DNA from 3 places in the Polaribacter sp. R2A056_3_33 genome. Region 1 is predicted to be linked to each of the others. Evidence: riboswitches for the same ligand, from Rfam matches in the RefSeq annotation. Region 1 holds a riboswitch; each other region holds the start of a gene.
What was found. A riboswitch is a leader RNA that binds a small molecule or an ion and turns the genes downstream of it on or off. The one in region 1 is predicted to bind cobalamin.

Region 1 (3,893 bases):
ATAAAACCCCTTTAATTCTACAATAGGTTCTGTGGGAACTTCTGGATTTACTGAGTCATCAAAATTCTCATTGCTGCTACATGCATTGAAAAAAAATACAACAGCTAAAGCTGATGCAATCTGTACACTTAATTTTCTTTTGTTCATAATAAAAAATTTAAAGTAAAACGATAGGATCTCCCAGGCATCGGGAAGTTTTTTACTACCGCATATTGTTGATTAAAGACATTGTTTACTGCTACTAAAACTTTTAATTTCTTTTGATTAAATAAGAGCATTTTTCCCAAACTTAAATCGTGTGTAAACCACGGATCTAAATAATTAGAACTGATGTTTGCCTTTTGGCTATATCTTTCTCCTGTATAAATAAAACTGTAATTAAATTCTATTTTTTTGTAATCTATCATAGCACTTATACTACCGCTATGCACTGGTATATACGGAATTTGATCTCCGTAATTACTAGCGCCATCAGTAACATCTATAGATTCTTGGTACGTATAACTTAGGTTGGTATTGTACTTAAATTTTTTACCTATACTTCCACTCGCTTTTACATTTGTTTCTATTCCGGTTGTTTCTACTTTACCTAAATTAAACATAGACCAACGGAATAAATTAGCTCCTGGTACCGCAACGATTTTGTTATCTATCCAAATTTTATACACATCAGCTTGTACATCAAATGCTGTTTTTTTAAAGTCAGTTTGATAAGAAAACCCAAGATTTACCTGAGTAGCATCTTCCGGATCTAAAAAAGTATTTCCGATAAACGTATAGTACAAATCATTAAAAGTGGGTTGTCTAAAAATTTCTTTATAAAAACTCCTTATTCTAAATTTATTAGAATTAAAAGGTTGCCAATTCATCATAATTGTAGGCGAATACTTTTGTAAATCTTCTGCAGCTTCATAATATAGTACCGTTTCATCTACTGTTGTACTTAATAAACTTGCTTGAATGTGAATTTTATCAAAGTTAAAATCGGCAGCTAAAGCTGATAAAAGCGTGATTCTTTTAGGATATGAAAATCGATACAAATTTGCATCCATCGTGTTTTTTTGTAAATCTGTTGCCAAGGATAATTTCCAAAACGGTAAAACTTGAAACGTATTTACCATTGATAGATAATATTCTTCTTGTGTATATCGGTTATCTAACTCACCATCCACTTTTATAATTTCAGGATCTACATAACGAGAATAATTATGCGCATATTTACCTCTTAATACAAAAAAATAGAAGTCGTTTACATGGTTTGTAAATGCACCTTGCAGAAAATTATTTCGATCCCATAAACGTTGCGGACGCTTAAAACGATTGGCAACGATAGCTCCTGGCAATCCTCGTTCAGAATCATAATGATATAGTTTTACATTCCAATTATTCTTAATTCCGTTCGAACCATGCAAAGACGCTTCTGCCCTAAAAGATTCAATATCTGCATTATTACGTGTTGCTATCGTATCGTAACTTCCATTGGTATATCTAAACTTATACTTACCATTTGCATTTAGATATTCGGTACTAAGACGTGCACTTAAGTGTTCATTAATTTTGAAGTCTAAATTTACAGAAGGATTCACCAGTCCAAAAGAACCTGTTTTTAAACTGACATTAGTATTGCTATTTTTTCCTTCTGAAAATTGAGGTGTTTTAGACTTTAGATAAATACTATTGGAAGAAGCGTACGATTTTGCAGATTGATCTAAATCTGAACGCTGCCCTTGATACAAGGAAACAGCCTCCATGTTTTGTACAGAATATTTCCCTAAATCTATTTGTCCGTTTTGTGCATTTCCAAGCTGAACACCATCATAAAAAATACCGGTATGTTGCGAGCCCATTCCTCTTACATTTATGGTTTTTATACCACCAATTCCGCCATAATCTTTTAATTGAACTCCACTAAAAAAACGAATAGCATCTGCAACACTCGAATTACTTAAACGACTTAAAGTTTTCCCACTTAAAGTCTGAACAGTAACTGGTGAAAAGTGTTTTTTAAGCTTCTCTTTATTGGTTACTAAAAAGATTTCTTTAAGCTGAACTGCCTTTGTAGAATCTAATTTTTGGGCATGTAAAAAACTCGAATTACAGCACCCTATAATCAAAAATATGCCCCAAAAAGAATGTAAAAAAGAATTCCTCATACTTAAATTTTGCGTACGAGGATAGAATAAGAGAAGTGCTACATATCTAAAATTTTAGATAGGCAGATTCCTAATTCTAGCTTCAATCCTCGAAAGCTTAATGAATTAATAAAAAAATGGCAGGTCTTCTGACTTACTCCTTCCACCCGGTCTTCCCATTCTTTCGAAAAGTGACTATTCGGATTTCAACTTTAGAGCTTACAGCTGCGGGACAGTTCTAGAATTAAACTAGATTCCCATTTTAATATCAAGTTTTTAAACTTGATAACCATTCTTAGTTAAAAAATAAAGTACAAATTTATCTACTTTTCAGGAATAAACAACACGCTTTTATTGTTTATTTCTAAACAACCTCACTATTCCTTAAAACCTAAAAAAAGCACAAATAATTTGAATAAAAAGCAGCAATAATACTACTTTATTGAAGTAAAAAAAATGACTAATTTGAAAGGTAGAATATGTGCTTTAAAAAATAAAATACTTAAAAATAAACTATGATAAAGATCATTAGTTTTAAAATTAAAAAGCTTTATAAAGATTGTATAGAAAAAAACAACTTCAAATAAAATAACTTAATGACTGAAAACACTGTCCCCCAACAATATTAAAATACACAAAAATTATAATAAATGAAGTTGTAACAAATTTATTTATATAATGACATATTTCTAAATAGCATTATTTTTTAATAAACTAGAGTTAAAACAAAGACTTAAAAAAGCCTCACGGGTTTCCGTAAGGCTTGTAATGAGCACTCTTTCCTTTTCAATAGTTTCTTTTTCTAATTTCTATTCAAAGATATTCCAATAAAACATATAAATTTTACGGGTTCCCATAATTAGCACCTTTTTATTTTAAAAAAAATTACACTAACCCAAAATCTTTAGCAATAGCAACCAAATGCGTAGGATTACTTGCATTAAAATGTTCCTTCAAAAATTTTAATCTTTTTTCTATAGCATTTACACTAGAGGTAAAACACCCTTTTTTTTTCAGGCTTTTACTTATTTCTTCTTGCAGTGATTCCGTAGAAAGTGATGCTATTAAAAAAACATCAAAATCGGTAATCTCTAGAACTTTCTTTGGATGAACCGTAGTATTTAATTCTGGCGAAATATAAAACTGATTTGTTGTAGAAACTGCATGCATAGCATTCATTATTTCTTTTAATCCGTCTCTATTCTTCCAAACATAGCCATCTACCTTTATATTCTTATATAAATGCTGAATTTTATAAGGTTTATCTTCAACAGAAAAAATTATAATCTTTAAATCTGAAAACTCTTCTCCTGATTTTAATTCTTGCGGAGTTCCATCATTTTCAAATAAAGGGTTACTTATATATTCACTGTTCATCAATTAATTGAGGCGAACTACCTCTACGATGGATTCCCTACGTGAAGAGACAGTGTTATTTTTACTCAACAAGAGCTTCAGCAAATTATTGTTGATATAAAAAAATCAAAATCAACTGAAAAAGAAAAACCTCTCAAAAAATTACACCATTAATTTCATTATTAAAACAACACCAATTAAACCCAATCCCTTCTGGTTTTAATAAAAATAGTTGGGTTGCAAATTGCCCTTCTATAGGAAATCATTTTATACAAATTGTAACCCATAACGAGCAATGGGGCTGTGGATATTGTAAACGTAAAGAGGGAAAAGAAGCATTCGGAAAATGGTTACAAGACCAAAAAAAAATGACTACCATGCTGAAAGAATTAGATAAAGGAAGTT
Region 2 (3,893 bases), 560 kb from region 1:
AAGAAATAAATCCTCTACTAACAGGTATATCACTATCTGCTTTAAACATGTTTGGCATTCCTTTTTTTAGCGGAACCATTATTACCTTAGATGTTTTTAAGTTGTTTAGTTTTGAGGCTGTTTCTGTATTATTTTTTACGTTAGGATCTGTATTAGGAACATTTTATATCCTATTTTTATATGGGAAATTTGCAAAAGTAATTCAAGAAAAAACAGGGAAACTCACAAAAGACATCAACCTAATTTTATCAATTATAACAGGTTTAGTTGCTGTTTTTACATTTATAAAACTATTTATTTAAAGAGAAAATGAAAATTTTAAAAAATACAATCATTCAAGGCAAACATAGTAAACCAATTGTCGCAGATGTTTTTTACAAAGAGAATCATCAACCAAAAAAAATAGTTGTTTTTTGTCACGGTTACAAAGGTTTTAAAGATTGGGGAGCTTGGAATTTAATGGCTGAAGCTTTTGCAGAAGCAGGATTTTTTTTTATAAAATTCAACTTTTCTCATAATGGAGGGACCGCTGAAAACCCTATTGATTTTCCAGATTTAGAAGCTTTTGGGAATAATAATTATACCAAAGAATTAGACGATTTAGTGAGTGTAATCGATTGGATTTCATCCGAAGAAAAATTTAAAAACGAAGTTAAAATTAATGATATTTCAATAATAGGACATAGTAGAGGTGGTGGAATTGTATTGCTAAAAGCAAATGAAGACGCAAGAGTAAAAAAAGTAATTTCCTTAGCTGCTGTATGTGATTTTGGCTCTAGAAGTTCTACGATTGGTGATTTAGAGAACTGGAAGAAAACAGGTGTTAAATACGTTTTAAACGGACGAACAAAACAGAATATGCCACATTTCTATCAGTTTTATTTAAATTTTAAAGAAAATGAAGAGCGTTTAAATATTCGGAAAGCGGTAGGCAGTTTAAAAATACCACAGTTAATAATTCATGGAGATAAAGATACTTCTGTTTCTATTGATGAAGGTAAAAAAATACACTCTTGGAATACTGAAAGCCAATTTGAAGTTATTAAAAATGCAGATCATGTTTTTAATGTTTCTCATCCTTGGAAAAAGGAAAACATGTCTAAGGAATTAGAAGAGGTTACAGTACTTTGCGTAGCTTTTTTAAAAAAATAAATCTACAAAGTATTACCTTGTAGATTTATTTTTGGCACTCGTTTTAGATTTGAAACTCTTTAGCAGAAAAGTAAAGGTCTATTGGAGAAGCTCCTACATTATCTACCGTTTTTGCTACTGTTTTATCTGCATTATAAATTACTAAAGCACTATTATTTGGATCCATAAAATCCTTTAAACCGATAACGTAAACTTGTTTTGTATTTGGGTGTTGTTTTACAACTGTGTTAAATGCAATTCCGTCGTTAATTGGTGTTGCAAATTCTTCAATAACTTTGGTTTCTGTATTAAAAGTGTAAATTTTTCCAGATGCAGATTCAGACCAAAAAGCATTTACATTTTCTGAGTTCATTGTTAAAATACTGTTTGTGTATAAATTAATAACACCATCTGTAACAGTTACTGTTTCATTAATAGAATAGTCTGCATTTAGTTTTGTAAACGTGGCAGCTGTGGCTCTCTTTTCTTTTGCGACCCAAATAGTTCCGTTTTTATCTTTTAAAAGCCCAGAAATACTATCATCAAAAGTTATTACAGAAGTAAATTCTTTAGTAGTCATATTCATTACAACTAATTCCTTTCCATCTGCAATTAACACATTTTCAGCATCTACAATTAGTGCAGCATTGTTAAAAAGAATTTCATTAGAAACCTCACTTATAGCATCACCAATACCAGTAGTGGTGTTTACGTGGCAAAGATTGTAATTTCTACTTCTTCCACTTCCAGAGGTATTAATTACCAAGCCATCCGTGTTAGAATACATTTGTAAATAAGATGGAGAAGATACGTTAGAAGAAGTTATTGACTCTTCTACACTTAATGTTTCTAGGTTAACTTTAGAAATATATGATGGTCCGTTTTGACTTACAATATAGAGTTGGTTATTATAGCTAGAAAAAGAGGTGCTTTCTGTATTTTCAGATACAGTAACATTTGGTGTTGCAATTTGATTTTCGTCTAGAAATGTAAGTGCTGTTTTATCACTTTCTAGAGATAAGATAAAGGCATTGTTATAAGTTATTGGAGCTTCAGGAATTACATCTTTTTTAGTACAAGATACAGCAAATAATAAGCCAATTAAGGCTAATCTGGTTAGACAACTTTTCATTATGATTGATTTTAAAATTTTAAATAACAAAATAGGCAAGTTCTTACCCTTATTAAAAAGCGGAAAAACCATGCATATGACACGTATTTCTTTTTAACTTTTCTCCCGAAAGTTACAAAAGACGAATATAATTTTTGGCAGGTCTCCTGGCTTGCATTTTGTTAAAACCTTCCCGTCTTTTATAAAGACAGTGGTGTAAGAAATAACGATAATCTAAATAGACAATGCTTACAGTTGCGGGAACAGCTCAGGCTTAAAAAAACTACCTGATTCCCTTTTAATTTTAATTCAATTTATTGAATATAAAACCAAAAATTTATGATGCAAAAGTATTTCCTTTTTTCATTATAAAAAACTAATTTCAACAAATAATCTAGTGTATTTTTATGTTTTAGGAATTGCAATTTCCTTTTATAAGATAGTGAGATTTCTCAATCGCCAAAGAGCTTATTTTGAAGTGATAAAACTGAATGCAATAAAAACATACAACGTATCACTGCTAAGTATTTAGAAGCCTCATAGTAGTGATAAAACAAAACTAAACACCCAATTTGTCATTTCGACGAAAGGAGAAATCTCATAACAGTGATGCTATAACAAAAAGCAACTTTATGTGATTTCTCTCTCCGTTCGAAATGACAAAATTGAACGCAAAAAAACATACAACTTGTCACTTCGAAGTGTTGAGAAGCCTCATAGTAGTGATAACATAAACCGGAATACTGCTATTGTAAACTGTCAACTAAAACCAGAAACTACTTCTCACTTTCCAATTCCAAAACCTTCTGAATCATTTTATCATCCTGGTGCATAATTCTGTAAAAGCCAACATCGCCAAAAAGTGTGTTTGCAATAGAAGCTTTTAGGTATTTTTCTAAGCTTGTTTTGGTTGTTAAAGAAGGTTTATAAGCGTCTTTAATATCAGATAGATAACTATTAAAAACAGTTCCTTCTTTATCAAAATCAGTAATAAAAGTATCTATTGTCCATTTTTGTAGATTTTTTCTATTGTTATCAACGTAATCAAAAGCAAAATCATTAATCGTATTAAAGTAGTAACCATTCATGTAAGAAGTAGTGTCTATTGGTACAAAAACATCCGGAATAATTCCACCGCCACCATAAACAATCTTTCCTTTAGGAGTTTTATATTTAAGAGAATCTACCACTTTTATGCTATCTTTATTAAACAATTCACCATTAGAAACCCTCTTCTGGTAATCTGTATAATAATTCTTATTTCCTTTGTGGTCATAAGGTTTTTGAATAGATCTACCCGTTGGCGTATAATAACGAGCCGTTGTTAAACGCACAGCAGAACCATCGCCTAAATCCATTTCTATTTGTACCAAACCTTTACCAAAAGAACGCCTTCCAATTATGGTTCCTTTATCATTATCTTGTAAAGCACCAGCTAAAATTTCTGAGGCAGAAGCAGAGTTTTCATCAATCAAAACATACAAACCACCTTTTTCAAAATCACCTTTAGTGGTTGCAAAAGATTCATCAATTTCGTTTTTATTGTTTTTAGTAAAAACAATTAGTTTATCATCTTCTAAAAATTCATCAATAATACTATTTGCAATGTCTATAAAACCACCACCATTGCCTCTAATATCAAGAATTAAAT
Region 3 (3,893 bases), 1.6 Mb from region 1:
GATTAATCATAAAGCTAAGTTCTGATGAAAAAATAGCGCTATTATCTCAAAGAAAAAAAGAAGCTTTACCAATAAAATTACAGGCTTACGAAAGAATGTTGTTGTTTTGTGAGCGCATTACCCCTGTTAAAATGTTGGTAAGAATTAAACCAATTACAGAAGATACACAAGATTATTTACAATTGTTGATTGCAAATATAGATCAAGAGTTTGAACATAATTTAGTACAGCAAATGTACATTACAGACGATTCTTGGACAGCAGTTGTGGCTACAAAAAATACCATTATTAATAAATTAAGACAAGTTGCAGAAACTGCAAAAACTGCTAATGAATTGCGCGAAAACGTGATTATCGATTACTCTAAAACATTACCTCCAACAGATACTGTTATAAGTATTATTAAAAATGAAGTAAAAAAGTTATTATAAAAAAGAAGACCATCTAAAATAGATGGTCTTCTTCCTCTTTTCGAAAATAGCAAATTTCCCTTTATTAAAACTGAAGTCTTACTCCTAATTTAAAGTTTCTACCACGTGTAGAAAACCCTAAAATATCATCATAATCTTCGTTTAAAATATTTGTAACTCCACCAAATAAAGTTACAGTGTCTCCTAATAATTTATAATTAGCAGCAAAATCTAATACTTGATAACTCTCTAAAGTAACATCTTCTCCAGCGGTTCCAAAAGAACCATATCTATCATAAATACTTCTATCTCCTACATTTTTATAAGTAATATTGAAGAATGTATTTTTTAAAACATCCACATCTAAACCTGCTACAAATTTATTTGCAGGAATATAATCGTTAAAATCTTCTGTTTTATCTTTATCTACATACGTATAAGAAGCGTTAACAGTTAAGAAATTAACAGGTGTAATATTGGTATTTATTTCAAAACCATTTGCATCCGACGAACCATTACCATATTTGTAAGTAGCATTATCATAAATAATTGCATCTTCTTCTTTTCTATTAAAATAAACCACATCAAACTGAAGCCAATCTTTATAATTTACATCAAAACCTGCTTCAAAAGTTTCATTAGATTCTGGTTTTAAATCTAAATTACCAGAAAAACCATCATATAATTGATACAAACTTGGTGTAATAAAAGCCGTACTATAAGAGGTTAATAACTTAATAGTAGCATTTTCATTCTTTAAAACTGAGTACGCAAGATTTCCGTCATAAACTGCATGATTACCATATACATTATGAATATTTAATCGTCCACCTACATTGGCACTTAAACCAAAATCTGTTATATACACTACACTTGCATAAGGATCTACAGTATTAAAATTTGCAATTCCTTTTTCAATTTCTGCAAAAGGAGTAACTGTATTATTACTATGAATTTGGTAATTTAAACCCGTAATTAATTGAATTTTACCATCCTTAAAATCATATCTATTTACTAAATCTAAATTTACACTTCTACCAACAAACTCGTAGCTATCTAAAGTACCACCATAAGAATTGAATTGCTCTAGATTTCTTTCTACCACATTTGCAGAGGCTAATAAGTAAACTTCTCCTTTATTATAAGTGTATTTTGGTTTTACACCAACTCTAAACTGCTCTTGATCTCCAGTATTTGCATCACTATCAGAAAAAGCCCCTGCGTCAAAATCATAATCAAAATTATCATAATTTAAGAAAGTCTCTATAGAAAACTTATCATTTACCGCATAACCTAATTTTAACAACGCATTTTTACTGTAAAAACTATCATTTTCATAAACAGCATTTGTTTTACTTTTTGCAGCAGACATTCCGTCTGTTCCAGTAATACTAAAAGAACCTAAGAAATTAAGTTTTCCTAAAGTACCGTTTAAACTTACATTCTGGTTATTGTCAGACAATCCGCTTTCTTTAACATTTGCGGTATTATTTGTACCAACACTTGTTTCAAAAGAACCAGAAATTTTATCTGCTGATGCTTTCTTTAAAACAACATTAATAACTGCAGTAGCTGCTCCAGAACCGTACAATGTAGATGATGCTCCTTTTAAAATTTCAATAGATTCTATTTGACTAACGGCTAATAAACGTAAATCGAATTGTTGATTAATTGCAGATTGATCTGTAACTGGCACACCATCAATTAGAACCAAAACTTGTCTATTTCTTCCTCCTCTAATATTAATACTTCTTGGTTCAGATGCATTAGAATTCACACCTCTAACATCAATACCAACAACATTATTTAGAATTTCAATAACATTTTTACCAGCATTTTGTTGCAATTCTTTTTGAGTAATTTTCTGAATTACCTTACCAGTATTCTCTTTTTTTAGATTGAATTTTGTTGCTGTAACAACAACTTCATCTAAAGCTTCTACTTTTTCTTTTTGCTGTGCAAAAAGATTTGTGCTAGCAAAACTATATGCCAAAACACCAACAATTAATAATTGTTTTTTCATTTTTAATGATTTAATTTAAGTCTTCTCCTTTTACAAGAAAACAATAATGTTTCACTCCTTGTTAAACAAGGAATCTAAATAAATCAGGTAAATTTGTGTACAAAATAGAATTAGTACATAAACCTTTATCCCGAAAGTTTTAAACTCGTGATTTATGGCAGGTTTCCTGACTCGTTTTATGTTATTATACCTTCCCAACAAAAAAATGTCAGTGGTAAAAGAATTAATAACATCCTCTAAAGAGGGACTAAATGATGCTAAAAATAAACTCAGCACAAACTTAGTATAAACTTACAGTTGCGGGAACAGCTCTGGATTTTAACCAGATTCCCTTTTAATTCGATGCAGATTATCTCTACATCAAAACCAAAATCTTTGCAAATATATATGCATTCTTATGAACAATCTAATTAATTCGTTTCCAAATTTTATACCTTTAAGGATTGATAATTTTGATAGAAATGAGAATAGAAAATGAATTAAAGTTAGGTTTTAAAGATGTAATGATTCGCCCAAAACGATCTACACTAAAATCGAGATCACAAGTAAGTTTAGAAAGAGAGTTTACTTTTTTACACAGCGATGTTGTCTGGAAAGGAATTCCTATAATGGCTGCAAACATGGACACTGTTGGTACTTTTGAAATGGCAAAAGCTCTTGCAAAACACGGACTTTTCACCGCAATTCATAAACATTATTCTATAGAAGAATGGAGAGAATTTGCAGCAAAAGCTGATGAAAAAACTTTAAACAATATTGCCGTTAGTACAGGGACAGGAAAAGATGATTCTGAAAAAGTAAAACAAATTTTATCCGAATTTCCGAAAATAAACTTTATTTGTGTTGATGTTGCCAATGGCTACTCGGAACATTTTGTAAATTTTGTTCAGAAAATGCGTAAAGACCATCCTAATAAAGTAATTATTGCAGGTAATGTAGTTACTGGAGAAATGGTTGAAGAATTATTATTGGCTGGTGCAGATATTATAAAAGTAGGTATTGGTCCGGGATCGGTTTGCACAACTCGTGTAAAAACTGGAGTTGGTTATCCGCAACTTTCTGCTATTATAGAATGTGCAGATGCAGCGCATGGTATGGGTGGACAAATTATTTCTGATGGAGGTTGTAAAATTCCTGGAGACCTTTCTAAAGCTTTTGGTGGTAGTGCAGATTTTGTAATGCTAGGCGGCATGCTTGCTGGACATGAAGAAAGTGGTGGTGAATTGATTGAAAAAAATGGAGAAAAATTTAAAGCTTTTTACGGAATGAGTTCTACAACAGCCATGAATAAACATGTTGGTGGTGTTGCAAATTATAGAGCTTCCGAAGGAAAAACGGTTGAAGTTCCTTACAGAGGAAATGTAGACGATACTATTATAGATATTTTAGGCGGAATTAGATCTACATGTACCTATGTTGGTGCAAGTAGGTTAAAAGAATTGACCAAAAGAACTACTTTT

Region 2: another riboswitch for cobalamin. It lies ahead of H0I29_RS07035 (hypothetical protein); the one in region 1 lies ahead of H0I29_RS09180 (TonB-dependent receptor).
Region 3: another riboswitch for cobalamin. It lies ahead of H0I29_RS15975 (TonB-dependent siderophore receptor); the one in region 1 lies ahead of H0I29_RS09180 (TonB-dependent receptor).

The regions. Positions count from the first base shown of each region.
Region 1 is NZ_CP058984.1:2,186,272-2,190,164, reverse strand. Features, by position in the region: gene H0I29_RS09185 (YncE family protein) at 1-147, opposite strand, end outside; gene H0I29_RS09180 (TonB-dependent receptor) at 144-2,153, opposite strand; cobalamin riboswitch at 2,254-2,441, opposite strand; gene H0I29_RS09175 (response regulator) at 3,018-3,509, opposite strand.
Region 2 is NZ_CP058984.1:1,624,669-1,628,561, forward strand. Features, by position in the region: gene H0I29_RS07025 (LysE family transporter) at 1-302, shown strand, start outside; gene H0I29_RS07030 (S9 family peptidase) at 310-1,152, shown strand; gene H0I29_RS07035 (hypothetical protein) at 1,196-2,263, opposite strand; cobalamin riboswitch at 2,382-2,591, opposite strand; gene H0I29_RS07040 (S41 family peptidase) at 3,019-3,893, opposite strand, start outside.
Region 3 is NZ_CP058984.1:3,790,346-3,794,238, forward strand. Features, by position in the region: gene H0I29_RS15970 (hypothetical protein) at 1-431, shown strand, start outside; gene H0I29_RS15975 (TonB-dependent siderophore receptor) at 496-2,433, opposite strand; cobalamin riboswitch at 2,572-2,819, opposite strand; gene H0I29_RS15980 (GMP reductase) at 2,895-3,893, shown strand, end outside.